DNA from 4 places in the Paenibacillus sp. FSL R7-0210 genome. Region 4 is predicted to be linked to each of the others. Evidence: riboswitches for the same ligand, from Rfam matches in the RefSeq annotation. Region 4 holds a riboswitch; each other region holds the start of a gene.

Region 1 (7,554 bases), 1.4 Mb from region 4:
CGGAAGAAGCCTTTGAGGTTTCTATTCATTTCTGGCATGGATGGACACCAGAAATCTTCATGACCCTCGGTGTTATAGCAGCAGGTACGCTGTTGTTTAGAATCTATACCCGGTTACGTGTTCTAGACCGTGAAGCCGGCGGAACCAATGCACTGAGCCGTATGTATGACTTCTCGTTAAGACTGCTCGAGAATGGTTCAAGACGCTTAACCGATGTTTATATGACTGGTTCGGGTCGCCATTACCTGCTCTATATTTTCAGCTTTTTCATCATTTCCTTACTCACAGTTCTGCTACGGCAGCAGGGCATTAGCTTTGGTATGGATCAGTATGCCTCATTGTCTTTTTATGAATTGGCTGTTGTAGCAGCCATGCTGCTGGCTGCCTTTGCAGTTCCATTTGCCAAGTCACGTGTCAACGCGATTCTTTTCACCGGTGGTGTGGGGTATATGGTGACGCTGCTCTTCGTTCTTTTCCGGGCACCGGATCTTGCACTCACACAGATGATTATAGAGACCGTATCGGTCATTCTGTTCCTTCTTTGTTTCCGGTATTTACCGAAGCTGAAGAAGCAGAAGGAGCCTCTGCGCTTTAAGCTGCCCAATCTGATTATTGCGGCTGGAGCTGGTATCACGATGACGTTGATTGCTCTGGCGGCTATGGGTACCAGTCCTTTTGAACCGATCTCCGAGTTTTTCTTGAAGGAAAGCTACAACCGGGCTGGCGGCAAGAATGTGGTCAACGTCATCCTGGTAGATTTCCGCGGGTTTGATACTTTGTTTGAAATCATGGTGCTTGGCATCGCCTCACTGGCCATTTATGGTCTGATTCATCTGAGAATGGAGACGGAATTGCCGCCGCTGGAGCCCTCCAAGACAGAACTATTGCCGCTGCGCAGCAATGATGTGATTCTACAGACGATCTCCAAGGGGATTGTCCTTGTCATTCTGATATTCTCCCTGTATCTGTTCTTTGCCGGGCATAATCATCCCGGGGGAGGTTTTATCGGGGCTTTGATGGCTTCTGCTGCGCTTATGCTCATTGCAATCGCATTTGGAATGGATCAGGTACGTAAGGTGCTCCCTGTGAATTACCGGCTGCTTACAGCTTCCGGGCTCATGCTGGCTATTCTGACAGCGTCAGGTTCATTCCTGTTTGACGCTCCTTTTCTAAGTCACACGTTCGGCCACTTCCATCTGCCAGTACTTGGCGATACGGAGCTGGCGACTGCCGTCCTGTTTGACCTTGGTGTATTCCTGGCTGTAGTCGGCGTGACGATGACCATCATTTTATCGATCGGAGGGGAGAAGAAATGGAACTCGTAATGGCGGTAGCGGTCGGAATTCTGTTCATGATCGGTGTTTACCTGATTCTCTCCAAAAGCCTGCTGCGCATTGTGCTGGGAACCTCCTTGCTGACGCATGGAGTCCATCTGCTGCTGCTCACGATGGCCGGGCTCAAAAGGGGGGCAGCCCCTGTACTAGGCAAGGCGGATACCTATGTTGATCCGCTGCCGCAGGCGCTGATTCTAACCTCCATTGTCATCAGCTTTGGGGTCACAGCTTTCTTTTTCGTACTCGCATACCGGTCTTATCAGACGCGGGGTACTGATGAAATGGACAGCATTAAGGAGGACAACGAATGAGTAATCTATTGGTGCTCCCGATTCTCATTCCGCTGGCTACGGCTGTCATCCTGATTTTTCTCAAAGAGAAGATCCGGCTTCAGCGCGTGATTAGTGCGCTCAGCGGTCTGCTTAACATTCTGATTGCGGTGCTGCTGGTTACACGTGTCCACTCCGAGGGCATACTGACCCTGCAGATGGGGGGCTGGGCTCCTCCGTATGGCATTGTATTTGTAGGTGATATGTTTGCTGTATTGCTGGTAACGATGGCTTCGATCGTCAGTTTTGCGATTCTGTGCTACTCCTTCAGCAGTATTGGAGAGCAGCGGGAGCGGTTCTATTACTATACGTTCTTTCAGTTTTTGCTGGTCGGGGTATACGGCTCGTTTCTTACGGGGGATATTTTCAACCTGTTTGTCTTTTTTGAGGTCATGCTGATTTCTTCTTATGCGCTCATCTCACTCGGTGGGACCAAGCTTCAGCTAAGAGAAACGTCGAAATACCTGCTTATTAATATCGTATCCTCGACACTGTTCGTAGCTGCGGTAGCTTATCTCTATGCAGCGGTAGGAACGCTCAACATGGCGCACCTGTCCCAGCGTATCGCTGAAGCGGGACAAGGCGGCGTGCTTAATGTGATTGCTGTTTTGTTCTTGATTGTATTCTCCCTGAAGGCAGGACTATTCCTGTTCTTCTGGCTTCCAGGGTCCTACAGTGCACCTCCGGCGGCTGTCAGAGCGTTGTTCGGTGCCCTGCTGACCAAAGTAGGACTCTATGCAATCATCCGCACCTTCACGTTGTTGTTCGTGAACGATCCCGGCTTCACTCATGACTGGATCGCCTGGATGGCTGCTGCTACCATGATCCTGGGCAGCCTGGGGGCAGTGGCTTATAGGGATATCCCGCGGATTCTGAATTATAACGTCATTATCAGCGTTGGATTTGTAGCCTTTGGGCTTGCTGCAGGGACTGCAGATTCAATGAATGGGGCAGTCTTCTATCTGCTGCACGATATGCTGGCCAAGGGACTTATGTTTATTCTGGGCGGGATGATTATATCCGCAGCCGGAACTGACCGGCTAGGCAGTATGGGCGGGATGATCAGAAAGTATCCGCTCCTCGGCTGGATGTTTTTTATTCTGGCGCTCGCCCTGGTGGGGATTCCGCCGCTTAGCGGTTTTGCCGGCAAAATTATGATCCTCCGTGGAGCGTTGTCCGAGGGGATGCTGACGCTGTCCCTCATTGGTCTGGGATCAAGCTTTCTGGTGCTGTTCTCCCTGATGAAGGTGTTCAGGCTGGCCTTCTGGGGAAATGAACCCAAGGAAGAGCAGCCTAAGGTGAGCTTGAAGGTTGCTTCGGCTGTGGCTGCCGGCCTGCTGCTGCTTGTGATTGCAATGGGGATCGGAGCGGAGTATGTGTATACTTATGTATCGCAGGCTGGCGAGGTTCTGGCTTCACCTGCGCTATATATTGAAGCCATAATGAAGGAGTAGTGAATATGGCCTTACAATTCCTGTTTAATCTGTTGATTGCCTTTCTGTGGATGGCGATAAATAACAATGGCTCTGGCTCAAGCTTCTTAGTAGGTTATCTGCTGGGCATCGGACTTTTACTGTTATTTAGGAAATCCAGGTCCCAGCCCCGGACCTTCTATCTCATACGTATATGGGCTGTACTGAAGCTTCTGCTGATCTTTGCCCGTGAACTTACGGTCTCGAATTTCGTGGTCATTGGCCATATCATCCGTCCAAAACTGGCTATACGTCCCGGTATCTTTGCTTATGAGACTGCCTTGGCCACACCCTGGGAGGTCACACTGCTCTCGTGCCTGATTTGTCTGACACCGGGAACCCTGACTCTTGATGTGTCCAAGGATGGCAAGACGCTGTACATTCATGCTATTGATATTAAAGATGCACAGCTGATGGTCACGCAGATTAGAGGCACTTTCGAACGAGCGATCAGGGAGGTGACCCGTTAATGATCCCAGTTATGCTAACCGTGGCCATGATCATTCTGGCTCTGGCGATGCTGGCCTGCCTGTTCCGTCTCCTGAAAGGGCCAACCCGCTCCGACAGGGTTGCCGCACTCGATACGATCGGCATTCATGTACTCGCTATGATAACCGTCTTCAGTATGCTGCTGGATACCCAGGATTTTATAGAAGTCATTCTGGTTATCGGGATTCTGACGTTTATTGGTACTACGGCACTGGCCAGATATATTGAACGGGGAGCCGTTATAGAGGATGGAGGGAACCCCAATGACAGGTGAACTGATTAGCTCTATTCTTGTGGTAATGGGTGCAGTCTTCTGCGGCTTAAGTGCCTTCGGCTTAGTCCGGCTGCCCGATGTCTATCTGCGTTCACATGCGGCTACCAAAAGTGCAACCTTCGGGGTATTGTGTTTGCTGACAGGAGGTTTCCTGTACTTTTGGTTCAAAGACGGAACGGTTAATGTCAAGCTTCTGCTGGCGATTGTATTTGTATTCATCACTTCACCGGTAGCAGGTCACTTAAATGGCCGGGCTGCCTACCGTTCCGGAGTGCCCTTATGGAAGGGAAGCGTTCAGGATGACCTGAAGGTGCTGGGGGAAGAAAGCAAGGAAACGTCTGTAAAATAATAGTTAATCGCTGAATTCCTTATAGGAAGCGGGGGAACCAGGTTACATGGGGTGAATCTCGGGAAAAACGAGTAGGGCTACTTTCAGGCCCGAATCCGGCAGCTAACCCCGCAAGCGTTCATGAGAGGATGCACTGTATATGCCGCATATTGAAGTGAATGGAACGTCGCTGTATTATGAGATGTCGGGCAGCGGTCTGCCTATTGTTTTTATTCATGATTATTCGACCTCTCATCATCTGTTTGAGCCGCAAGCGGATTATTTCAGCAAGCGTGCCAAAGTGATCGTATTCGATTTGAGAGGGAACGGGCAATCGGGTAAAATGGATGTGGAGATCAGCCGGATCGTAGACACACAATGTGAAGATTTGAAGCTGTTATTGGACGCTTTATCTGTAGAGAAGGCTGTTATCGTAGCTTGTTCCAGTGGTGCTGTGCTCGCCCAGAAATTCGCCTATCTGTACCCTGAACGGATAATAAATATGGTATTGGTGGACAGTTATTTTCAGGAGGATTACACGGCGAGAGGCAGTAAAATGAAAGGAATCTTTGAGGTCTGCGCATGGGCGGCCCATTATCTTCCTGCCGAAATGTTCGTCCGTTCCTTGCGCATCACCTACAATAAGTGGCTCTCGGCTTATCATATTCTCAGGAAAGAGCTTGTGCATGAACGGACAACGGAATTAATTAAGCAGCGGCTGGCACTTAGACAAACGGACAGCTACGGGTTCGCATTACGGCTGCAGATTCCTGTTCTTGTTGTATCCGGGAATCAGAATGAATGGGCGCTGGAGCAGGTGAAAAGAACAGCCAGCAAGTATCCGTCTGCCCGTCTGGCGATCCTTGAGGATGCGATGTATCCGACTCATCTGTGTCAGCCCCAGCTCTTCAACCGTATATTACTGGATTATCTTAGGGAACAGCATAGTTTTCAGCGGGCGGCAGCTGGCAACTAACTTGAATTATAATGGGAGCCAATGATATGTTCTTTAACAAAATCTCATCCTTCATCACAAATCTCAGACTGACCTCATCCAGAATCATTTTACTCGGTTTTGCAGTCCCTATATTTCTTGGTACAGTGCTGCTGGCCTTGCCGATATCTTCGTCCAGCGGACTTAGTATAGGGTGGCTGGCAGCACTGTTTACTTCGACTTCAGCCGTATGTGTAACGGGCCTCGTTGTACTTGATACCGGTACCGATTTTTCTCATTTTGGACAGGTCATTATCCTACTTCTGATTCAAATTGGCGGTTTGGGATTTATGACATTCAGTGTTTTGATCGCCGTGATCTTGGGGAAAAAGATTGGATTAAAAGAACGTCTGCTTATCCAGCAATCATCTAATTCTGTAACAACACAAGGAGTCGTGCGGTTATCACTCAGTATCTTTCTCATTTCATTTATCGTGGAGACAACTGGAGCTATAGTGTTGGCCCTTCGATGGGCAAATGAACTAGGAACAACAAGGTCCATTTATTATGGAATATTCCATTCAGTGTCTGCCTTCAATAACGCCGGATTTGGATTATGGCCAGACAGTCTGAGCCGCTATGTGGGTGACCCGTTAGTTAATATTGTTATCTCTTTTTTGTTTATCATCGGCGGGATTGGGTTCACGGTGATTCTGGATCTGTACCGGAAAAGAAGATGGAGAGATCTTTCCTTTCATACAAAAATAGTTTTAATTACTTCTGGACTCCTTTGTATGGCAGGGTTTTTGGTGATTTTTGCGATTGAACTTTTTAACACAAAAACATTCAGTACTCTCTCTTGGAGTGAAAGAACTTGGGCGGCATATTTTCAGGGTGTTGTTACCCGGACAGCCGGCTTTAATTCCATCGATATTGGAGCAATGCTCCCGGCCTCACAATTTTTTATGATTTTCCTGATGTTTGTTGGGGCTTCGTCCGGATCGACTGGAGGAGGTATAAAAACGACCACATTTGCTGTACTTATGTTAAGTATCGTCTCAACGATTAAGGGGAAAACAGATGTGCAACTGCTTAAAAAACGCATCTCCCAGGATATCATATTCAGGGCACTGGCAGTAATGACCATATCCCTGGGTGTAGTTCTTACAGCCACCTTTCTTCTATCCATTACAGAATATGCTCATCCTAAAGATTTCCTGGCGCTTCTCTTTGAAGCAACCTCTGCATTTGGAACTGTAGGAATGTCTATGGGAATAACATCAGAACTTTCGCCACTGGGAAAATGCATCATCATAATTACAATGTACATCGGGAGACTAGGGCCTTTGACTTTAGCTTTAGCACTGGCACAAAAAAATGTGAAGCAAAAATATCGGTATCCGGAGGATAAGCTGCTTATCGGGTAAAGTTTACTGAGCTGCGCTAATTCTAATGATTTTCAACGTTATTGTGCTATCTTCTTTTGTTTATTGGGTTGAAGATGTTTTTATCTCATAACCTAGTTATAAATAATTTGATTGCATTTTGCAAGTATTGTATAAAATGCAGGGTCCGATTGGAAGGAAGCAGGAATTAATATTTGCTTTTGAGACATGGTATCTAATATATAAGTACATAATTATGTACCACGTATTTAAGAATTCTAAGAGGACAGTGCATATGTTCAACATCGAAATGGCAGAGAAATTAAAGGTACTGGGTGACAAAACCAGACTTACAATTATGGGATTGTTAAAGGATAAAGAATGGTGCGGGTTCGTGATCAAGTGGGCGAGCGCATCAAGCAATTCGCTATACAGGTGAATAAGACAGAGATACAGCCGGGGCTTCCCGGCTGTATCTCTAAGGAGGACGCGGAGTTCAATTTCCAGGGTTCGTTCGAAAAGCCGCGTGTAATAGACACAACAAGCCCTCCATACAATTTCTCAATAAATCCTGCTCATATACTCTGAGGGGGAGCAGCCCTTCACTTTGCGGAATACCCGGCTAAAGTAAAAGGGGGAGTTGAAGCCGAGCCGCTCGCTGATCTCGGAGACATTCAGATTTGTGTTGCGCATCATTCCTGCTGCTTTGTCCATGAAGAATTGGGCATTGTACATTTGGATGGTGCTCCCTGTTTTATGTTTGAAGACTTCACACAAGTAACTGTAATTCATCTCCAGAGAAGCGGAAAGCTCCTGTGAATTGAGGGTGTAGCTGTCCTTTTGTTCAAGAAATCCGATAATTCTGCTTACCGTCCGGTCCGACTTGCTCAGCGGGGACTGGTGAAGAGACTGCCTGAAGAGAGTGATGAACAGCTCCATCGTTTGCAGGCATAGCGTGATGGTGCGGAGCGGATCTGTTGTATTGTACAGTTGAACGGCGGCTTTCAGC
Region 2 (7,554 bases), 140 kb from region 4:
TCGAGGCCGCTGCAAATTTTTGCGTACTGCATTATTGCACTCAGTGTCGTGCTTGCCGTCTGGATTGCCTGGTTTATCTACAGCGGAATTGCTTCTCCGATATCAAGACTTGTGTCCGGCATGCGGCAGCTGCGTAAAGGCAATCTGAATATCAGGCTGGAGAACGGGCGGCAGGACGAGTTGGGGTATTTAACGGAGGCTTTCAACGAAACGGCGAGTCAGCAGCGTCATCTGATCAAGGACATCTATGAGCAACAGCTCAGAATGACCAAGACGGAGCTCAAATTTCTGCAGGCTCAGATCAATCCCCACTTCTTGTACAACACGCTGGATTCGATTTATTGGACGGCCAAAAATTATGAAGCGGAAGAGATCAGTACGATGGTGCTCAACTTGTCGAACTTCTTCAGGCTGAGTTTGAGTAAAGGGCAGGAGTCGTTTACGGTGGAGGAAACATTCAAGCACCTTCAATACTATATTCGGATTCAGCAAATCCGTTTTGCCGAGCGATTTACGGTGGAGTACTGCGCTTCTGAGGATAGCCAGCATTTGCATATTCTGAAGCTGCTGCTTCAACCGCTGGTTGAGAATGCCATATTGCATGGATTGGAGAAACGAAAAAAAGGCGGAGCATTAAGCATTCGCACCGATGTCTCTAATGACCGGCTGATCATCCAGGTAACCGATAATGGAAGAGGGATTCCAGGGCCAAGGCTTATGCGGATTCAACAGGCCCTGGCAAGAATCAGGTTCGGGGATTACACGGCCCCCCCTGAAAAGAACTCCGAGTTTTTTGCGCTGCTCAATGTCCAGGCTCGAATCACCATTTACTATGGGGAGACGGCGGAATTGAAGATCGTCAGCGGGGAAGGGAACGGAACGACGGCGATCATCGATTTGCCGGCAGAGCGCTGCCGGGAGGAGAGAGGGGAACCGGAACATGAATCTCATGATTGTTGAAGATGAAATTCGAATATTGAATAGCCTGGCCAATAATATACCGTGGAATGAGCATGGCATCGAAGTAGTGGCGCTTGCCGAGAACGGCTTAGAAGCGCTGTCCATGATCGGGCGCAGGAAGCCGGATATCATGCTGCTCGATATCGAGATGCCGGAGATGGACGGGTTGACCTTGGCGAAAACGGTGCTGCAGCAGGAACCGCACATGAAAATCGTGATTTTAAGCGGCCATGACGATTTCCCGTATGCGCAGGCTGCTGTGGGGCTTGGCGTCATGAAGTACTTGCTGAAGCCGGCCGGAGACGATGAAATTTTGAAGGCTATTCTTGCGGCTGCGGAAGAGATACGAGAGGAACTGATGGAAAAGCACAGCATGATTGAGCTGCAGCGGAAATGGCAGGACCGCCTGCCTCAGCTCCAGGATGATTTTTATAGAAACTGGATACAGGGCCGGTATGCGGACTGGGAGCTCAAGAAGCATATGGAAGAGCTGAATCTGGAGCTTGCCCTCTATACCTGGTTTGCAGTAGCCGTATGTGAAATTGATCCGATTCACGAGCAAGGAGAACGGTTTACGTCTTCGGATCAGGCGTTGCTGCAGTTTTCTCTGGAATGCATAGCGGCTGAATGTTTACAGCATGAAGACTGCCGGGTCTTTAATGATGCGGACGGAGCAACCGTGCTGCTCTTTTTGGGACAACCGGAAGAATCGGCTCCAGATATCATCCAGCGGATCAATGTTCACGTTCCCCGTCTCTTCAACATTGTGAAAGAGTGTCTGAAGCTTACCGCCAGCGCCGGACTCGGGACCCCAGGCTCATGGGATCATGTTTCGCTGTCCTACCGGCAGGCACGCCGTGCGCTGCAGGAGCGGGCCATTTACGGAAATGAGGTGTTCGTTCCTTACCTGGACGTAACCAACATGGAGCAGCCGTTTCATTATGACGCCGAGTTCGAAAAACAGCTGGAGATTGCGGTTCATACGGATCACGCGACAACGGTTGCTGAGCTGATGGACTGCTATTTCAAGGACGTATACTCCCAAGCGGTCTCAACCCAAAAGGTATACGAGCATTTGCTGTATTTGAGCAGCTTATTTACACGTATGATTCAATCGCGAGGCTGGTCGATGCAGGAGGTGCTGCAGGAGGATTATTCGATGTTTCTGTCCTTTGAATCCCTGCTCTCCAAAGAGCAGATCGTGGAATGGTCCAAAAGAGTGGCCAGCCGCATTACCCAATACCGGGAACGCGAGCGAAAGCATTCCAGCCATCGGCTCGTTAAACAAATGATCGAAGCCGTGGAGGAAATGCTGGGGAAAGAAGAACTGACCTTGCACACGCTGGCCGAAAGATTATATGTCAATCCCTCTTACCTTAGCCGGCTCTTTAAGCGGGAGGAAGGGAAATCCATTTCGGAATATCTCCTGAAGCGGAGTATGGAGCATGCCAAAGAGCTCTTATACAGCGGCGTTAAGGTGTATGATGCAGCAGAAGCGGCAGGATATCGTGATGTCAGCTATTTTGCCAGAGTGTTTCGTAAATATTGGGGTGTAGCCCCAAGTGAATTAAAGAAACAAGAGCGTTCAGACTCACCGCGGTTGATGTAAGTTAAAACTACAATGGAAGAAAACAGGTGGAGGTGGTCAGAATGACCGATATGGCACTAACCGTTAAAATACCCGAGCGTGATATTCCTGTCTACACGGAGGTGGATGTTGTCGTTGCCGGAGGAGGACCGTCAGGAGTAGCCGCAGCGCTCGCAGCGGCAAGAAACGGGGCATCCGTATTGCTGATAGAGCAAAGAGGATACCTGGGCGGCATGGCGACGGTCTCTCAGGTTCCTGCATTTTGCCCGTATACCGATCAGATCAAGCCGGTAATCCGTGGGATTGGGCTGGAAATTCTGCTTGCTATGAAAAGCAGGATGGAGGAGACGTTTCAGGAAGCATGGAAGGATCGCCTGGATTGGGTGCCGATTGATGCGGAAATTTTAAAACGCGTATTGGACGAAAAGATGATGGAGGCTGGCGTTAAAGTGCTGTATCATACCTTCGTCAGTCAAGTTCTTCAACAGGACGGCATCATTGAAGCGGCGATCATTAATAACAAGACCGGAACCCAGGCTGTGAAGGGGAAGATATACATTGATGCAACCAGCGATGCGGATCTCACCTATCTTGCGGGCGGGCAGCTCGCCAAAGGTGGAGATGACGGAGAGCTGCAGCCGGGGACAATGTGCTTCGTCCTGAATAACCTGGACAGGAACAAATTTCTCTCAAGTGCGGAGACGCACGGCCACGATCTGAAACATGCGATCAACAAGGCGAAACACGAAGGGCGATTGCGCGTCGCGAGAGATTGGGCCGGTATTTCCTGGCTGAACAATCATACGGCAGGCTTCAATTTCGGCCATGTATTCGGGATTGATGGTTCAAATACGGATGATCTGACCCGCGGAGCAATCGAAGGCCGCGCGCTTGTTGAACACATTACCGGTTGGCTGCGGGAAGCGATTCCCGGATTCGAGAACGCTTTCCTGACGTTGACGGGCGAACAGATCGGCATTCGGGAAACCCGGCGGATCATCGGCGATTATATCATCACTGCCGACGATTTTCTGGCGTGCCGTTCGTTCCCTGACGATATTGCCCGCAATGCCTACTTTATTGATATTCATATGGCAAAGCCTACGAGCGGCATGACGATGATACGTCTATCGCCGGGAGAGTCCCACGGCATTCCTTATCGCGCCTTGCTTCCGGCCGGTATTCAGAACGTAATCGTAGCCGGCAGAGCGATATCAACCGATAGAGCGGCCCAAGGCTCCACCCGGGTCATGCCCAATTGCTTTGCCATGGGCGAAGCCTCCGGTACGGCTGCGGCAATTCTGACTGAGAAAGGCTCACGGGAAACGCGCAGTATCGACATCGCGGACCTGCAGCGCAGACTTGTCCGCAAAGGCGCATGGTTAGGGGAGCAGATCAATGAGCGGTTCTAGGAAATAAGAAATAAAAAGGCTGAGCCCAAAGTCATATCCTTGACTTAGGCTCAGCCTTTTCAAGCTGTTTCAAACTTGTTCATCCGGGCAGTTATTTACAAGCGTTGCGTCTATTCGGATTCAGAACGAGGAAATCCTCTGGAAGCTCGAACAGCTTGGCGACCAGTTCATCCATACCGGACTCCAGCTTGAACTCCATTTCCTCCCGGTACAGCGGAACCAGGAAATAAACCTGAACCTGATTGCCGTCTTTCGTATGGACGGTGCTAACCTCTTCCGGCAGAGCATACAGGATCACGCCGGATAGCTCCGTATTAGCCGCATAAGGCTCGTAATCCTCCGTGTTGGGGATCGTATGGCCGTATCCAAGCCATGTCTGATACATATGCGGGAATCGGGCAAGCATCTTCATCAGCCGGATCGGCCAGTAGTTCTCCTCCGCCTCGAAATCCTCCTGCGTAAGCGGCCAGTCCGCCGGCAAAAACATCATCAGCTCCGCGCGTTCTAGATGCTTATACTCTTCACGGATCTCCTGCGGGAGCGTCAGCGGCAGATCGCTCATCCCATTGGTGTACAGCACCCGGTATGGCTCATCAGGTGTAGCTTCCATAATGTTCACATCAATATGTACGATGTCTGAAATCAGTTCGTGGAACACGCCGGTTTCCCGGTTTGGAAAGACCCGATTGAAATGTTCGTTTAAATCTTCCATGTACAAAATATTGGCGGGAGGCGTAACCTGCTGCTCATCCGAAGCGTCATAACCATAAATGGTGGTACCGTCTTCTGATTTGCCCATTTCCTTGCCGCCAAACAGTTTTTTGAAAAAGTTCATGTCTTTGCGCTCCTCTGTGTGGGTTTATATTAAAGTGCGAAATGAAGTATTTGAAACCTCACTTGGAAGTATAACAAAAGACATAGCCCCGGAGCGATGGGTCTATCGATTCGAATTTCAAAAGGAGCAGATATGAACTATATCATTTTTGATCTGGAAGTCACCTGTTGGGAAAATGACCGCAAGCGGGGCGTAGGCATGGAGAGAGCCTTGTCTATGCTTGAATTGCCGCTTGAAGGTACTCACCATAGAGGTATCGACGATGCCAAGAACATTGCAAAAATATTCGTTAAGATTTTTGACCAATTGAAGTTTTGATAATTTAAATTGATCATGTCTATAGCAGTGAATAATAGGATACCGATTCTGCAAATAAAATGGTTGGATTCAGACGACTCTTCACCGTATTAATTGAATGGATTCTTTGCTCTGTCCTTTGATGGCGATACCGCTCCGATCCGGCTCCTACCTTCATTCGGATTTGGTCATTTTGAATGAACATACTATCGAGTGCAGTCTTGATCATGTTAAGTTGATTGGGAGCCCATTCTTGTCCGTGCATCCGGACGTATTCTGTGGCTTCTTCTGCAGTACAATGACATATCTCTTTCAGAAAAGAGCCCCATTTGATTAAATCCACCGCATTGTCACCCGCACAAAGAATGCAATTCCCATAGCTGATCTGTCCTCCGAAGGTTAACTTCAACACCCCATACCAGCATCCGTAAGGCTCTGAAATATGCATGAAGGAAGGGCGGCAGCTAAATGCGAACAACTCGATTCGTGACAGTCTGGCGTTAATCATGAATAATGCCTCCTAGGTTGTCTATAGATTTCATATAACGCTGCAGATTATGGGTCTGCTCAGCTGTGGCTACATAGGCTGTCAGTTCAGTTTCATTCTCACATACAGCAGCATGCTCAAGCCAAACGGAATATTTGGTTTTCTGTACGATGGATAAGTGTAATGGAAAGGTTTTGCGGGATCGCAGCAAAAAAGCATGGTTAATGCAGGCTCTCTCCAGTGCTTACGAGGTTAGCTGACGGATTCGGACGGTGAGAGTCGTCCTACCAGTGAAGAGTTCAATCTTCTTTGGATTCACCCCATTTCGGCTGGTCACAGCCATTTGGTTCCCCCGCTTCCCGCCTGACGGGAATTCAGCATTTGTTAAAAGGAATCTTACGCTGAGCATCACTGTTTGTAAAATGCTGAAAGTTCTCTAGGAGACTAAATAAGACTCTATAGGATATAAAAATGAAGAAAATCCCTTGTAATCTAGCATTCATCCCCGATTTTCTGAAGTTATCGCGTATTTATTAACTTTTTAATGCAACCTAAATGGGGCTAAATGAATCTTAATGATTCTTTAATCATGATATTAAGATCAGATATAATGTTTAAGATCCTCCTGTTTACAGGCCCGATATGCGGAGCCTCCATGAAAGTGAGATTGTAGGAATAGATCAAAAGGAGAAGTTCCTCCGTTTGCGGATGGAACTTCTCCTTTTGATCTTCATTTTTATAGCAGCTTCTCCATAATCATCACATCAATAAACGCTCCGTCCATCACTCCTTGCTTCTCAAATACACCAACCTGCCGGTAGCCCATCTTTCGATACAATCCTTGACCACTCTCATTAAACGGAAAGGTAAAGAGAACAATTTTATAAAAACTATTTTCCTTTGCTACCTTGTGTAAGGACTCCAGGAGGGAGCTGCCTACACCTTGCCCACGAAAGCTTCGATCAATATATACAGAAAGGTCAGCGACGCCGTTATACGCGCAACGGTGAGAATATGGGTTCAGTGAGGCCCAGCCCACGACTTCACCTTCGCGTTCAGCAATCAAAACGCTAAAACGGCCTTGGTGATCGTTGAACCATGATTCCATATATGAGAAGTCTTTCATCTCTGTTTCAAGTGTAGCGATCCGGTCCTCGATCCCCTGATTGTAGATACGAAGAATGCTTTCAATATCCTCAGGTGTGGCCTGACGGACAGTTAATGTACTGATCATATCAACATCCCCTTAAGATTACTTTCTCGCTTTAATTACAGCAGAGACGATGTATTGGTCAACATTCGCACCTGGAACCCAATCTTTAATGAATGTTTTAGATTCGTCCTTTGGCTCAATGCTGATATCAGTAAAGCCGCATTCCTGAAGCATGATCTCCAAATCGGCAATGGAAGAGGCGCCAGAGATACAACCCGAATATAATTCATCCAGGTCATTTTTGATCTCAGGAGGAAGCTCAGCTGTAGTTACGATATCTGATATGGCAAGACGACCTGCAGGCTGAAGAACACGATAAGCCTCACGGAATACTTGCTGTTTGTCTGGGGAGAGATTAATCACGCAGTTGGAAATAATGACGTTGATCGAATTGTCAGCGACGGGAAGATGCTCTATTTCGCCCAATCTGAATTCGGTGTTACTGAACTTTCCTTTAAGGGCATTATCTCTTGCTCGACTGATCATCTCAGGTGTCATATCCACACCTATAACATGGCCTTCATTACCTACCTGCCGGGAAGCCAGAAAACAATCAAATCCGCCGCCACTCCCAAGGTCCAAAACATGTTCACCCGCCTGCAGTTCAGCAATAGCCTGTGGATTACCGCAGCTGAAATAATTTGCAATATACAAGTAAAAGAGAAGAGAAGGTCACCCTTTTACGGGTGCGCAGCAATTGCTGAGTTTTCCCATAGATTCGTTGAAAAGCTTAATGGACCGTAGTAATGTTTCTACTTCAAA
Region 3 (7,554 bases), 4.2 Mb from region 4:
AGCCTGAAGAGTGGACGAATCTGCCGGAGGAATCGAGGCAGGAGGTCTGGGAGGCGCTTGCGGAAGACCTGTTCTACGCGCTGGGCAACGAGCCGGTCATTCAGGTGGGCAGCGGAGTTGTGATGTACGATAAAGAAACACACCGCATTAATATTCTGCTGGGCGATGAGGATCTGGCTTCGGTCGTTCTTGTATAAAGCAGGGGAAAAATGCGGCAGCGGGTTTGTCCCGGGCATCCGGCCATGTTAAAATTGGAAGTGGAGTACTAATTGCCGGGATGTCAGAATACATTTAATCAAAAATCTTTGGCCTGGCACATCCCTTGGACTTTCAGAAGCTGAGGGATGTTTTATTTGAAGGAGAAGAGCAGGCTGAAGGAACCGTTAACTTAGCAAGGGAGGAAACGAATTGCAATTAACTGAGGAACAACTGCAGGAGCAGATCGGCAAGCTTGAGGGCTGGAAGCTGGAGAGGGATAGGCTGGTGCGCAAATATATGTTCAGTGAATATATGAAGGGAATTGCCTTTGTGGATGAGGTAGCGACAATTTCGGAGGCCTTTGACCATCACCCGCATATCACCATTGATTACAAGACGGTTGTTCTGCGGCTGGCTGCAGATGTGGAGAAGCTTGATCTCCGCCAGGCGCATGAATTTAATGAGGCATTCGAGAAGACCCGCTAGAGGACAAGGCCCCTATGGAGACAACAGGAATATCTAATTAATAGAAATGCCCGTGCAAGGATCGTTCGTTATCCTCGTCACGGGCATTATACATTTAGAATGAGGAGCATGGTGTGAGTACAGGTTGCGGATTATTTCTTCTCGGCCAGCCATAGGGCTACATTCGCAATCTCTTCAGGGGCCAGCCTGTCTTTGAAGGGAGGCATCTGTCCGCGGCCCTTGGTGACTATGCTGAAGATCTGAGCTGCGTCATGCGAAGCGCCTTCCTGCTGCAGGCTGGGTCCCGCCCCGCCCTGAAGCTGGTCTCCGTGGCAGGAGATACAATTGGCCTTCACTGTGGCTTCTGCGCCCGCAGCGTCCAGCACAACCTCCGGCATGGTCGGCTTGTTCTGCTCCGCCACCTCGGATTTACCGGGTAGGGTAAACATTAAGATTACTGCAAAGGCACAGGCGGCAAAAAACAAACCGCTCATGATCCATTTCTGCATCTGCATCCGTCCCTCCATGTAAGCTGCTGTCTCCATTATAGCGGATGGTGAAGCGTTATCATAGTATGTGTGTCAAAAAAATGAACACAAATGATCCATTTTTTGCAAAACTCTCTTGTCTCCGGTGCTATTCCTCATAGACCATGCAATAAAAAGGCTTATTACCGGTCGGAGTGCGGCGTTCATAGGTATCCGTTATGGTGAACCCGCATTTCTGGTAGGCGCGGATGGCGCGCTGGTTCCAGGTCAGCACCTCCAGGTCGATCTCACATTCCGGGTAACGCGACCGTGCTGCCTGCACAATAGCCTTCATGAACAGATGTCCCATTCCATGGCCGCACAGCTCGGGCCGCATTCCGACACCAAGCCGGACTACCCCCTCCATCGGAAAGAGCTGGGCGAAGCCGCACAGATCCCCCTCTCCATTCACAACCGATACATATTGCTCACTTCGCAGCTGCGGGTCTCCGAACTCCACGCCCAGCGCCTGCATCTGCTCCCAGGACATCCAGCCGTAAATATTATACGGCGGCTTGTAGCTCCACTCACAGATCTCAGCGGCATGCTGCGGCTCCATAGGCACCACGTAAAAGGTTAGCGGGGAGCTAATCATTGGGGGAGGCCTCCTTCCAAGGGACATAGATTCATTTCTTCTATTAATTATATACAAAAACAGCCAGTTTCGACGCAATTTCCTTACGGAAATGCAGAAACTTGACAAACGGCAAAATATATTTTCCGAAAGCGCAGAATCAGTGTTTTACAAATATAGAGAGGGGTAAGTAATTTTATAGACAAAAAAAGCCCTTCCCCAAGATTTCGGCAAAAATCTCGGAAAAGAGCGTTAGGTTACAAAGGATTATTGTACATCATCGTTGTCTTGGGAATCCGAAGCTACAGTCTTGTAGGCATCTGTACTCATGATTCGCTTGGCGCCAACGTAGCGGTTGACGTAATAGCTGTCACTCAGCGAACTGATGGTTACACCACGTGAGGAAGAGGCATGGGCGAATTCGCCGTCACCAACATAAATACCTACATGGGATATGCCCTTACCGCTTGTATTGAAGAATACAAGATCGCCCGGTCTCATCTCGTCACGGGACACGGCAGAGCCCATCTGATACTGGGAGCCGGATTGATGGGGCAGGTTAATGCCGATCTTATCAAAAACATACATTGTAAATCCGGAGCAATCAAACCCGTTAGTTGATGTACCGCCGGACACGTATTTGGTTCCGATGGCTTTGTCGATCACTTTATCCATTTTGGAATCCGCGAAAGCGCTTCCTGCTCCGATGGTGAAGATAATGGACAAGCTTAGTACTGCGGCTGCTAGCTTCTTCTTCAAAAGTAAATACCCCTTCCAATGCCTACGAGGTTAGCTTAAGGGTTCGGTTGAAGGTCCCCTATGACCCCTCTTAGAATAGGAGGTCAATTCACCCAAAGTGGTTCCCCCGTTTCCCTAATTCATTAGGGAACTCGGCACGACTGTTGATTAGGATTAGCGGTTCATTCAATACATGACAAAACCTTTGTTAAAATCGATTCAATAATTACAAAAATGTTACTAAAAACTCACTGCGATAATTGTAACAAAGACTAAGGCGCTTGGCAATCACTTATAACATATTAATGCATCTTTTTTGCTGTTTTTTAGAGTTATAGCCCTTTCCAAAGACTCATATCTATGCGCAGGGGTTAATTTATATGATTATTTCTTTGTTTTTGCAAGAAAATGCTGTTTCAAGGCTGCGAATTCAGTGTAAAAGGTAGAATAAGGAAAAGGAAAAACCCGGAAATGATTACGGCAATAATCATCCCGGGCTCGTATAAGTTACATTTAGTTGTTAGAGGCTGAAATATTCGGGGTATGCTTCAAGGGTTCAATCGTAAGCGACAGCTTGGTAGGCTGTTGTGCTCATTACTCGTTTGGCGCCAACGTAGCGGTTGGCCCAGTAGGACTGGCTCATCGAACTGATGGTTACACCACGTGAACTTGAGGACTGTGCGAACTTCCCGTTTCCAACATAAATACCGACATGGGACACTCCGTTACCCAGGGTGTTGAAGAACACGAGATCACCGGAACGCAGATTGCTCTTGGATACACTTGTTCCAACTTTGAACTGTGCTTTGGAGGTACGGGGCAAGGTAAGCCCGACATTCTTGAACACATACTTGGTAAATCCGGAACAGTCGAAGCCGCTGGTGGTTGTGCCCCCGGTTTTATACGACGTTCCAATGGTTTTTGAAATCACAGTATCCATCTTAGAATCTGCGAAGGCACTGCCCGCTCCGAGTGTGAATACCATCACAAGACCCAGCGCTGCTGCGGTGCATTTTTTCTTGAAATTCTGACTAATCAAAAGATGTACTCCTTCCAGGGCCTGCGAGGTTAGCTTAAGGATTCGGTAGAAGGTTCCCCTATGACCCCTCTAAAGCGAGATCAATTCACCCAAAATATGGTTCCCCCACTTCCCGGTGCAGGGAATTCGGCGTTTTATGCACCAGAACAGTGACTTATCGGTATTGCTTAAATTGCAAGAGTTACGGAATATTTTGCTTGAAAGATTACAACTTTGTTACTACTGGTACAGCCATCATTGTATCAGAGGATTTCCCCTTTTGCAAATGCTTTTGTCCTCCGTTCAAGCAAAAAAGAGTCCTGCTCCCTGATAAGGGGCTGTGACTCTCTTTAGTATGCCGCTTCAGCAGCTTATTATTGTGGAAATGATTTACTGGACCAAAGGTGGTACTGGGCAGCGATTCCCCACATATCGAACAGCGTGGAGGGCAGCGGAGCTGCCTGGCGGAGCATAAGGGCCGGCAATCCGGGATAGAACAGAGCAGAGGCGCTGCAGAGCAGAATTACGGCCAGGCTTCCCGCCCCCAGAACGATGGATATACCGATCGAAGGCAGCAGCATCTTCAGGCAGATCAGCAGTGAGGAGAACATGCCGGTACCGGCGGTATAGCCGAATTGCATATAGAGCAGAAGCTTGCGGACAAGGAAGAGATAGAGCAGCCAGCCCAGCACATAAGGCACCAGCTTCAGCAGAAGCTGGACATCGAGAACACCGCTGAGCAGATGACGGTACATACGCGGAAGCAGCCAAGAGAGCGGCAGGAGGGTTAGCGCCCATTCGATGAGGCTGAACACCAGCACCGGCAGCCCATATTTTCTCATTCCGGGAAAAAAGAACAGTCCCCGCGCTCCGTCGCGCTCCTGGTGAAGCTCGTGCAGCAGCCCTGCACGGATAAAGGGAGTCACCAGCAGCCTTAGCACTGTCAGCGCAAGCAGCAGCCACAGCCAGTGCTGGACGGCGGGGTCGGTGCGCAGCGCGGTCTGCCCCTCGATATAATACAGCAGCCTGCCTATTCCGCTGCCGCCGGCATTCGCATCCGGGTAGCGGAGCAGGACGGGGACAACCGCGCTTTTAATGAATTTGTACAGGAAATATCCCCAGAACAGCCGGTAGATAAATAGCAGAATCAATATATAGAATTGCTCTTTCATGCTGATCCAACCGCGGGCAATTGAACTTTTCACCATTCCTTCACCTCACCAGACAAGAGTTCCGAGCAGGGTTTCAAGCAGAGTTGATGCACTAAGCGTCCAGCGGGAGAGTGTACGCGGCTCAAGCTCCGCCATTCTGAAATTATTAAGATGCCTGCTCTCCAGCAGAATGGAATGCCCCGGATCGATCTCTGCGGAGACCAGCGGCGCTTTATACGCTAACTCAAAGGAAGTAGCCTTACCCTCGCCATTCCAGTATTGCTGCACCGTGTACCCGTCTGCGAAGGTGAATTTCACGGGAACATCGGGGTACAGGCTGCCCTTATTACTTACATCAACCACAGCGCTGTAGCGGCTCCCACCGCCGTCACTGTTGTCCTGTCTGACGGTGAGCCTGATATCGTCAACTGCGAAGTCGGGTGCACCCCCGCTATAGACATACCGCTCAAAATACGTCTGCCAGGATTGCTTGGTCACTTTCTCCACAACCTTCTGGAAGTCGGCGGTGGACGGATGCTGGAAGCGGTATTTGCGGGCATAGGCGGCGAGGATGGCATCCATATTCTTGGTCCCGGCGATGCGTTCGATATCCTTCAGCACCAGCTTGCCCCGGATGTATACATTGCGCGTGTAGGCGTCATCACCGGTGTATTTCCAGGTCTCCAGCTTAAGCGGCTGTGAAGAGGAGACCAGGCTGGACTGCAGCGGGAGGCTTGAGACCACACCGTATTCCTGTTCCATCAGCCGGTCTTCGGCATAAGAGGTGAAGCTCTCATCCAGCCAGGCTTCTTCGAATTCATTGCTGGCCACCAGGCCGTAGAAATATTGGTGCCCGATCTCATGGATGATCGTGCGCTCCAGGGAGGTGCCCGGTGAAGTGTCCGTGGCGCCGAAGGCGGTAATCAGGGTCGGATACTCCATTCCTCCGGCCCCGTTGCCGGACTCCGGCGGGACAACAATCGATAAGGTAGAGTAGGGATAAGGGCCGTACCACTTGCTGAAAGCCATCAGTGCAGCCTCAGCCGCCTGAAAGTAACGCTCCTGGAGATGCTTATGCAGCGGGTCCAGATAGAGCTTAATCTTCACCCCGGGCACCTGCGGCGCGGAGAAGGCCTTCTCGGCAACCACGAAATCAGGCGATGCCGCCCAGGCGAAGTCGTGGACGTCATCTGCATAGAACTGATAGATCTTGCGCCCCTTCACCACCTTGGCGTCTCTCACCGGAAACCCGGTTGCGGCGACCTTATACTCGGGCGGGACAGAAATCGATACATTGTAAATTCCAAAATCACTGTAGAACTCGGAGTTGCCGTGGTATTGATGCAGGTTCCAGCCCTCTTCCTTGAGTCCTCTTCTGCCGGCAGGCTCATAGACGCTAAGCTTCGGAAACCACTGGCCGGCCATCACGAAGTCGCCAGCGGTTCCCATCCGGGCGAAAATTTTCGGCAGCTTGACCTCGAATTTAAGCCTTACCGTAACGCTCTCGCCGCCGTTCACCGGCTGCGGCAGATGGACCTTGAGCAGTGTTCTGTCATTGACATTGCCGTCGTCCGGCTGCACATATTGGGTGCGCTGCATCAGCGAAATGCCCTCGGAGGTCCGCAAATCTGTCAGGGTAATGCTCCCGTAACCCCCAGCAGGCATGGTGTCACCGCGAAGCGTGCCCCCGGACTCCTTCATGAAGGTGGTGCCGGCGGATGAGAATGCATTGGGATACAGATGAAAGTAGAGCTCCTGGACCGGCTTTGCGCCCGGATGGGTCCAGGTCAGCGTCTCGGAGGCGACCAGGGTCTCCTTATCAGGCAGGAGCTCCACATCCATGTGATATTCAACCACGCGCTGGCTTAAAGCCTCTGTCTCCGATGTGTAGATCGTATCTGAAAGATCGGACTGCACGGGCTGCTGCCGGGGGATAATGGCGGGGGACTTGGCCTCTTTTGGAACAGAGGCAGTCCATACGGCAGGGCTATGCCCTGACAGAAACCATATTCCGCCTCCAAGCAAGGTGAGGACAGCCAGGACTGCGAAGATGAGGGTATACCTTAATGAATGTGGCTTCATACTATGATTCCTCCCGTGACAAGCATCTACGGGATGTATATGTTTGCAATCGCCGCATTATTAGCTAAAATTAAATAATTAGTGAATGGAAAGGATGTGCACATGTGGATAACGTACAACCGGAGGGCAAAAAACAAATTGCCTTGAATATTGTGAACGCCAGAGCCAAGCATAAAGGCTTCGGTGCAGGCTCGATTGATCTGAACAATGTATCGCCTGTCATTATTGATCAGGGCATCGCCGTTATTGATATAGGTGCCATGCATGCCAAGAGCAAAGTGGAGAAGGGAATTAAATTCTCTATGAACCGTGAGGATGTTCCGGCGGGAAGACAGGTTTGGGTCGTATGGGTCGCCGTTGACCGTACCCCGGAGGGACAGTTCTACGGCGGAATTACCGCCTGTGAGATGTGGATTGACACCGAAGCGCGGCGCGGCTGGAAGATTCTTGCGGATCATGTAAATAAGCTGGATGCGGCCTTGAAGCGCAAGCTTATTCTGGATGGACTTGGAAGTGCTGAGCGGGCAGCGCTGAAATCCCTGCTGATGGCCCATAATGAAGAGTGGTGGGCCGCTTCGCCTGAGGAGCTGAAAGCTGCGCTATCGGAATAGAAGATCAGGTTATATGCTTCGCCCAAAAATTAAGGCTTGGCCCCAACGGGGCCAAGCCTTATCTGATGTCTAAGCAGGGATGAATGGATAACGGTTACTGCGGATCTGTTCTGCCGGGAGTGTTCAGCTTGCGCTTGAGTTGGCTGACTCTGGCTTGGCTGATGCCGAGAACCTCGGCAAGCTCCTTCTG
Region 4 (7,554 bases):
GCATCCTGATTATGCATTTCAGCGGAATTCTGTCGATGAGACTTACGGCAACGTATGAGCAAGGCGCTTTCTCAATTATAATGGCGGTATTATTCGCCCTGATCGTTCCGGTGGTCACCGCTTCCTACGATCCGAAGTGGCTGGAGCAGGCCTACAATATGTTCAGCTTCAAAAAGCTGCTGCTTGTCCTGACCCTGACCGGCGCGTTCACAGGCATCCATTACGCTGCCATGGCGGGCGCTTCATTCTCTCCAGGAGAACCGTCCAGTGCAGCCGCGCACGTGCTCTATTTGCAGGATTCGATACTGGGAATGATCCTCTGCGGCTCCTTCCTGTTCATTGTGTCGATCGTCCTTGCTCTGTTGTACAGGGACCGGCAGCGGGTACTCCAGTCAGCCGCCTTCAATGAGCAGCGGTATACTGCGCTGTTCGAGCATAACCCTGATATGGTAATCTGCATTGATCCTGCCCGTAAGAAGATAATCAGTGCTAATCCTGCTCTGCGGGACATTACCGGATATAGCAGCGAAGAACTGGGGAATTATAAGGCGATACTATACAGCGAACGGGATGAAGCTGCCGTACGGGATGCCATAACGCGCGCTTCACGGGGGCAGTCCTCCAAGCTGGAGCTGAAGGTACGGAGCAAAGGCGGGGAGCAGCTGATCTGTAGTGTCACCGTCTTTCCTTTGCTGCATCATACGGAGCAGTGGGTCTATATTGTGGCCGAGGATGTGACTGCCCTGATGAAGTATCAGTATGAGCTGCTGGAGGCCAGGGATACCGCGGAGAGTGCGGTGACGATGAAAAGCGAGTTCCTCGCCACCATGAGCCATGAAATCCGCACGCCGCTGAACGGCATTATCGGCGTCAACCAGCTGCTGTCCGAGGAGATCAGCAATCCTGAGCATCTGGAGCTCCTGCGGCTTCAGAGTACAAGCAGCCATGCTCTGCTGCATGTGATGAGCGATATTCTCGACATCTCCCGGCTGGAGGCGGATGCCCTCTCGCTGAACAAGGATTCTTTCGGGCTGAAGGCGCTGCTCCAGGGCTGTATGGACCTGTTCATGGTGAGCACACAAGACAAGCCGTTATCTCTGGAGCTTCTGATCGAGGAGGGGCTTCCTGACAAGTTCACCGGGGATGCTGCGCGTATCCGCCAGATTCTCATCAACCTGATCGGCAATGCGGTGAAATTCACGCCATCCGGCACGGTAACGGTTAAGGTGGAGTCCTATGGCGTCAGGGAGACCGCTCAGGCGCTGCAATTCATGGTGCGCGACACCGGCATTGGCATCTCACCGGATAAGCTGCAGCTGCTCTTCCAGTCCTTCTCGCAGGTGGACGGGTCGCATACCCGTAAGTACCCCGGCACGGGTCTGGGCCTTGCGATCTGCAAGAAGCTTGTAGACCTGATGCAAGGAGAGATCTGGGCAGAACCGGCAGAAGGGGGCGGCACACAATTCTTCTTCAGAATTAAGCTGCAGTCGCAGGAGCATTCCCCGGAGGTATTTTTCGGCAAGGATACAGGGGAGGGGGAGTCAGCGGAGGAGAATGAAGCCGTATAAGACAGCGATTGCCAACAAGAGAGTTAACATTATATAATTTGAAAGTAACTATTCTTTTATCACGATAGTCCTGAGGACGGAAAGGAACTCTCTTTGAGCAAAACAAAAAAGAACAATGTCACGGCTCCCCAGATGAGCAAGCAGGAGAAGCGCAGGGCAGAGCAGGAGCAGCAGAAGCAGAAAACGAGAATTCTGATCGTGAGTACGGTGGCCATCGTCATTATTATTTTTGTAGGCTTATTTATGCTGGCATCGAAGGACTCTTCGCCTGCCGGTACAGACAGTAAGCCGGTTGCCTTCAATTACAGCGAAATGATGCGGCTTGGCAAGGAGGATGCTCCGGTCAAAATTGTGGAATTCGGCGATTTCAAATGTCCGGCTTGCGCCCAGTTCACCGGTGTGATCAAGCCGCAGATCGTTCAGGGCTATGTCGATCAGAATAAAGCAGCCTTCTATTTCGTGAATCTGGCCTTCCTCGGTACGGATTCCAGAACGGCCTCCCTGGCAGCGCTATCGGTCTATCATCAGAACCAGGAAGCGTTCTGGAAGTATTTCGATGCGATCTATGCCAATCAGGGGAATGAAGAGAAGGAATGGGCTACACCTGACTTCCTGGTGAGTCTCGCCAAGCAGCTGGAGCTGCCGGTGGATTACGACCTGCTGCGCAAGGACATTGACGAGCGTACCTACGTAAGCGAGCTGGAGCGGGATATTCAGCTTGGCACCGATACGGGCGTAACGAATACGCCTTCCTTGTACGTGAACGGCATCAAGGTGAAGGAGCCTTTCAATATGGAGGCGATTGACGCCCAGATTCAGGCAGCAACAGCAGCAGCGGGAGCAGGGACCGCCCAATGACCGCCTTCTCTGCCTTCTGCCGGCGTAACTGTCTCTACTTGGCCTGGTTCGTCTGTGTGGTGGCTGTAGCAGGAAGCCTGTATCTCAGTGAGGTCCTAAATTACGAGCCCTGTAAGCTGTGCTGGTTCCAGCGGATCTTCATGTATCCGCAGCTGTTCCTGCTGGGGATCGCCACCTACCGGGGGGACAAGCGGATCATTCCATACGTGCTTCCCCTTAGTCTGATTGGCGGCAGCATCTCCATATATCATTATGCGGAGCAGAAAATTCCGGCGCTCAGCAAGGTGCTTCCCTGTACCATCGGCGTACCGTGCAACAAGGATTATCTGAACTGGTTCGGATTTATAACGATCCCTCTGCTTGCACTTATAGCCTTTGCCTTAATCTCCATTCTGCTCTGGACAGGACGCAAAGAGGAGCCTGCGGAGTAAGAAGCTGACGGGCAGAAGGAAGAGAAGAGAATACCCTTAATTTTAGTAAAAAATAATATGCAAAAACCCTGTAAAATCACGTGGTAAAGGGATAATGAAAGAGAATGAAAGATCAAGACATACCGGATGATGAATTTGGTTGTTTTGAGTGCTTTTCATTCTTTTTTCATTTGTTTCCACGCTTTACGGAAGACGTGTTGTAGCTTAATATTAGTCCTTGTGAGAAGTTGAATATGCGCTGAATTTTCCGGAAGGAAAAACGGGGGAACCACACTTTGGCCAAGGCCAAAAGGGGTGAATCGGAGCAGGCTACTTGACCTGTAACCGTAGGGCTACCACAGTCCGAATCCGCCAGCTAACCTCGTAAGCCACTAGTGGGATAATGACCATGCACACTAAGGCATGCGGATCATTTCCGTATGCTTATTTTGGTGCCTGCATTTATGAAATCCACTTATGAAAACAGCGCAGGGAAACCCGTTTCAACTTAACCAAGAGAGGAACTGTTACTACAATGGTAAGCAAGGTAAAACGACTATTGATCGGGCGTCCGATGAAGTCGAACGAACTCGATCATGAAAAGTTATCCAAGGTGAAAGCACTGGCTGTCCTGTCTTCTGATGCGCTCTCGTCTGTAGCCTACGGAACAGAACAAATTCTGATTGTACTGGTGGCCGCCGGGTTCACCGCTATCTGGTACTCCTTGCCAATTGCATTAGCCGTATTGGGCCTGCTGGCTATTCTGATTCTGTCCTACCGGCAGACGATCTTCGCTTATCCCCAAGGCGGGGGCGCGTATATTGTCGCCAAAAGCAATCTAGGGGTGCATACCGGCTTACTGGCCGGCGGCTCTCTGCTGGTGGATTACATTCTGACGGTGGCGGTAAGTGCGTCGGCGGGGACGGATGCAATCACTTCAGCTTTTCCAAGTCTGCATAATCATAGTGTTCTGATAGCGGTATCTGTTATCGTGCTCTTAACGATTGTTAACCTGCGGGGAGTGACCGAATCGGCCTCCTTCATCGCTATCCCGGTCTATCTGTTCGTGGTTTCCATCTTCGTGCTCATCATCTCGGGGGTCTTCAAATATATGACCGGCGGCGCCCATGCCCATGTTCCTGAGATTGGCTCGGCCGTATCGAACGTGAGTATGTTTCTGCTGCTGAAGGCCTTCAGCTCCGGCTGTTCGGCTCTGACCGGGGTAGAAGCGGTCTCCAATGCCATTCCTAACTTCAAAGCGCCCGCGGAGAAAAATGCAGCCAAAACGCTGATGCTCATGGGCCTCATTCTCGGGGTAATGTTCACAGGTATTACGCTGCTCGCTTACTGGTACGGTATCATGCCTGATGAGAAGGCCACCGTGGTCTCACAGATTACCGAATCTACCTTCGGCCGCGGCGGACTGTACTTCTTCATTCAGGGGATTACGGCGGTTATCCTGTTCCTGGCAGCCAATACGGCGTACTCGGCCTTCCCGCTGCTGGCGTTCATGTTCGCCAAAGACAAATATCTGCCCCATGCCTTCATGGTGCGCGGCGACCGGCTGGGCTTCTCCAACGGTATTATTTTCCTCGGTGTTATGTCGGCTGTGCTGGTGGCGGCGTTTCACGGGAATACGGAAGGACTCATTCCATTATATGCAGTAGGGGTATTCATTCCGTTCACGCTGTCGCAGCTGGGCATGATGGTCCAATGGTACAGAACGAAGCCGAAAGGCTGGCAGAGCAAGTTCGCCGTCAATACGGTGGGGATGCTCACTACATTAACGATCACCCTGATTTTCATAATCACTAAATTCTCCAGCGTGTGGATGGCCTTCATCTTCCTGCCGGCTGTTATCATCGTGTTCCACCGGATTCACCGCCATTATATGAATATTGCCGATCAGCTGCGGATCTGCCCGGCTACCGATAAGCCTTGTATCAAAGGAAGCACCGTAGTCGTTCCGGTCGCCGGTGTGACTCGTGCTGTACTGCATTCGATCAGCTATGCGAAGTCATTGACAGATAATGTGGTCGCTGTATATGTAGGCTTCGATGAAGAAGAGATTCACAAGATGGAGCAGAAGTGGGAGGAGTGGAACCCCGGCGTACGCCTGATCGTCCTGCGCTCCCGCTACCGCAGCATTATCCGCCCGCTGGTGAAGTTCATCGATACAGTAGAGTGGAAGACCTCTTCAACGGATCATATTACCGTCCTGATTCCGCAATTCGTGACCAAGCACTGGTGGCAGGCGGTGCTGCATAATCAGACCAGCTTGTTCATCCGTTCATATCTGATGAATCAGAAGGACATTGTAATCGCGACTGTACCTTTCCATCTGCATAAATAATATAGAAGATTAGGAAGATGGCTGTTTCTGCTTAATGCGGAGACGGCCGTTTTTACGTTATTATAAGTTATTGGTTGACATAGAGAATGAGAATCAATATCATCAGTATAGACAAGATGAAGGTAACAGAGCTTTTGCCAATCATGAGGGTAACATACAGGAGGGGTATTCAATGTTTTCGTTCAACCTGCAAGGATCAAGAAGCGGGAAGCTGGCGGTGGCCGGACTTATGACTACAACACTGCTGCTGTCCGCTTGCGGAAATGATAATAGCAACGCAGGCAGTAACGGTGGAGCAGGCACCGCACCTGCGGCAACCGCAGAAGCGACTGCGGAGGCCACTGCGGTACCTGCAGCAACTGCTGCACCCGCTGTGGAGAAGACCGTAACGGATGCAATGGGACATAAGGTGACCGTTCCCGCTAATCCGCAGCGTGTAATTGCTTCTTATCTGGAGGATTATCTGGTAGCACTCGGCGTGACTCCGGTTGCCCAGTGGTCTACGAAGAATGGTACTCAGGCTTACCTGGCCGCTGAGCTTAAGGACGTTCCGCCGATCAGCTATGACCTGCCGCTTGAAGCCGTCACCAGCTTCACGCCGGATTTTCACATCGTCCAGTCGGAGGGCTCGGTTCAGAACGGTCTTTATGACCAGCTGAATAAGATTGCACCAACCTATGTACTCGGCGATGAGGTCAGCAGTGACTGGCGCGCAGCCTTGCTCAAGATCGGTGAGCTGCTCAATAAGACACCGGAAGCGGAGAAGGCTATTGCAGACTATGACCAGAAAGCGGCTTCAGCCAAAGCGGCTGTCTCAGCGGCAATTGGCGATGATTCAGTAGCGGTTCTGTGGCTGGTGTCCAAGAATTTCTTCATTGTAGATGAGACCCGCAGCAGCGGTGCGGTATTGTATGGCGATCTTGGAGTGAAGCTCCCGAATCTCGTGACCGACATTCCTGCAGAATCCAGAGCACCGTGGAACCCGATTTCACTGGAGAAATTATCTGAGCTGACTGCAGAGCATATCATTCTGGTGAATAGTGACAAGGCAAGCGGAGCTGAGATTACAGAAGGTGCAGTCTGGAAGGGAATTCCGGCCGTTAAGGCAGGGAATGTTCATGAATTCGGCAAAGATACCAGCTGGCTGTACAGCGGCCCTATAGCCAATACCAAGACCATCGATGATATTCTGAGCAGTTTTGTAAAATAGGTTCTTTACCAGCCGGAGAATTGTGCAGGCTTTTATATCCTTAGGATATAGAAGCCTGCCTCTTTTTTAAGTTGAACAATATTCATATCTTTGCGATAATGAGAATCATAATCATCTATATTTCCCTAATAATCCTGATAAGGAGACGGCATATGGCTTCATCCACAGATTCTGCTCTACAAGCTCCTTCTGTTGAAGGGAACACATCTGTCCGGTCGCGGCCGCTTGCCGCTGCTGTTATTCTGGTGCTGGGAATAGCAGCGATTGTCTTCGGCCTGATGGTATCCGTATCGGTTGGTGCGGCGGATATCCGGCTGGCTACCGTATGGGAGGCGGTGTTCCGGTTCAATCCGGAGCTGCCCCAGCATCAGGTCATCCGGGAGCTGCGGATTCCCCGGGCTGCCGCAGGAGCGCTGGTCGGCGCATGTTTTGCCGTTGCCGGTGCGATTATGCAGGGGATGACCCGCAACCCGCTGGCGGATTCCGGACTGATTGGTCTTAATGCAGGTGCGGGCGTTGGACTGGCCCTGGCTTTTGCCTTCGCGCCAACACTATCCTTCGCGTACATCATGCTGTACTGCTTCCTTGGAGCGGCTGTAGCCTCACTGCTGGTATTCGGGATCGGATCGCTCTCCCATAGCGGACTGACCCCGCTTCGGCTGACCCTCGCCGGTGCGGCAGTAAGCGCCATGCTGCTGGCGGTCAGCCAGGGCATTGCTATCCTGTTCAGCCTCTCCCAGGATATCGCCTTTTGGATGGCCGGGGGGATTGGAGGAGCGAGCTGGAAGCAGCTGCAGGTAATATCTCCTTGGGTCGCGGCGGCCCTAATCGGTGCGCTGATGTTGTCGCGTTCGATTACGCTACTGAGCCTGGGCAGGGATGTTGCAGCAGGTCTCGGACAGCGCACCGGTCTGGTACAGACTGCAGGGATGATTATTGTCGTCATCCTCGCCGGAGCGGCAGTCTCCACGGTGGGGCCGATCGCTTTTGTCGGATTAATGATTCCGCATATTACGCGTTACCTCGTTGGGGTTGACTACCGCTGGATTATTCCCTGCTCCGCAGTCCTTGGAAGCATTCTGGTCCTGGTGGCCGATATTGCGGCCAGGATGATTAATGCGCCATACGAAACACCAATAGGTGCCTTAATTGCAG

The links. Region 4 has a riboswitch for cyclic di-AMP ahead of MKY64_RS09610 (APC family permease). Riboswitches for the same ligand answer to the same signal wherever they lie in the genome.
Region 1: linked by a shared signal. The riboswitch ahead of MKY64_RS15460 (alpha/beta fold hydrolase) and the one ahead of MKY64_RS09610 (APC family permease) in region 4 are both predicted to bind cyclic di-AMP.
Region 2: linked by a shared signal. The riboswitch ahead of MKY64_RS10265 (hypothetical protein) and the one ahead of MKY64_RS09610 (APC family permease) in region 4 are both predicted to bind cyclic di-AMP.
Region 3: linked by a shared signal. The riboswitch ahead of MKY64_RS26890 (C40 family peptidase) and the one ahead of MKY64_RS09610 (APC family permease) in region 4 are both predicted to bind cyclic di-AMP.

What each region holds. Positions count from the first base shown of each region.
Region 1 covers NZ_JBBPAR010000001.1:3,584,461-3,592,014, reverse strand. The annotation lists gene MKY64_RS15490 (Na+/H+ antiporter subunit A) at 1-1,325, shown strand, start outside; gene MKY64_RS15485 (Na(+)/H(+) antiporter subunit C) at 1,313-1,645, shown strand; gene MKY64_RS15480 (Na+/H+ antiporter subunit D) at 1,642-3,117, shown strand; gene MKY64_RS15475 (Na+/H+ antiporter subunit E) at 3,123-3,605, shown strand; gene MKY64_RS15470 (Na(+)/H(+) antiporter subunit F1) at 3,605-3,898, shown strand; gene mnhG (monovalent cation/H(+) antiporter subunit G) at 3,888-4,247, shown strand; cyclic di-AMP (ydaO/yuaA leader) riboswitch at 4,246-4,379, shown strand; gene MKY64_RS15460 (alpha/beta fold hydrolase) at 4,387-5,202, shown strand; gene MKY64_RS15455 (TrkH family potassium uptake protein) at 5,229-6,587, shown strand; gene MKY64_RS15450 (hypothetical protein) at 6,841-6,984, shown strand; gene MKY64_RS15445 (AraC family transcriptional regulator) at 7,107-7,554, opposite strand, start outside.
Region 2 covers NZ_JBBPAR010000001.1:2,339,668-2,347,221, reverse strand. The annotation lists gene MKY64_RS10290 (sensor histidine kinase) at 1-960, shown strand, start outside; gene MKY64_RS10285 (response regulator) at 941-2,569, shown strand; gene MKY64_RS10280 (FAD-dependent oxidoreductase) at 2,611-3,960, shown strand; gene MKY64_RS10275 (suppressor of fused domain protein) at 4,052-4,795, opposite strand; partial or broken gene MKY64_RS10270 (3'-5' exonuclease) at 4,979-5,113, shown strand; gene MKY64_RS10265 (hypothetical protein) at 5,133-5,600, opposite strand; cyclic di-AMP (ydaO/yuaA leader) riboswitch at 5,806-5,969, opposite strand; gene MKY64_RS10260 (arsinothricin resistance N-acetyltransferase ArsN1 family A) at 6,316-6,813, opposite strand; partial or broken gene arsM (arsenite methyltransferase) at 6,832-7,422, opposite strand; gene MKY64_RS10250 (MarR family winged helix-turn-helix transcriptional regulator) at 7,465-7,554, opposite strand, start outside.
Region 3 covers NZ_JBBPAR010000001.1:6,361,481-6,369,034, reverse strand. The annotation lists gene MKY64_RS26915 (hypothetical protein) at 1-197, shown strand, start outside; gene MKY64_RS26910 (4a-hydroxytetrahydrobiopterin dehydratase) at 409-684, shown strand; gene MKY64_RS26905 (c-type cytochrome) at 816-1,172, opposite strand; gene MKY64_RS26900 (GNAT family N-acetyltransferase) at 1,300-1,785, opposite strand; gene MKY64_RS26895 (C40 family peptidase) at 2,032-2,523, opposite strand; cyclic di-AMP (ydaO/yuaA leader) riboswitch at 2,528-2,670, opposite strand; gene MKY64_RS26890 (C40 family peptidase) at 3,059-3,487, opposite strand; cyclic di-AMP (ydaO/yuaA leader) riboswitch at 3,545-3,683, opposite strand; gene MKY64_RS26885 (hypothetical protein) at 3,895-4,728, opposite strand; gene MKY64_RS26880 (M1 family aminopeptidase) at 4,738-6,753, opposite strand; gene MKY64_RS26875 (YwhD family protein) at 6,858-7,364, shown strand; gene MKY64_RS26870 (AbrB/MazE/SpoVT family DNA-binding domain-containing protein) at 7,459-7,554, opposite strand, start outside.
Region 4 covers NZ_JBBPAR010000001.1:2,203,012-2,210,565, forward strand. The annotation lists gene MKY64_RS09595 (sensor histidine kinase) at 1-1,568, shown strand, start outside; gene MKY64_RS09600 (DsbA family protein) at 1,662-2,426, shown strand; gene MKY64_RS09605 (disulfide oxidoreductase) at 2,423-2,857, shown strand; cyclic di-AMP (ydaO/yuaA leader) riboswitch at 3,084-3,243, shown strand; gene MKY64_RS09610 (APC family permease) at 3,372-5,189, shown strand; gene MKY64_RS09615 (ABC transporter substrate-binding protein) at 5,362-6,399, shown strand; gene MKY64_RS09620 (FecCD family ABC transporter permease) at 6,552-7,554, shown strand, end outside.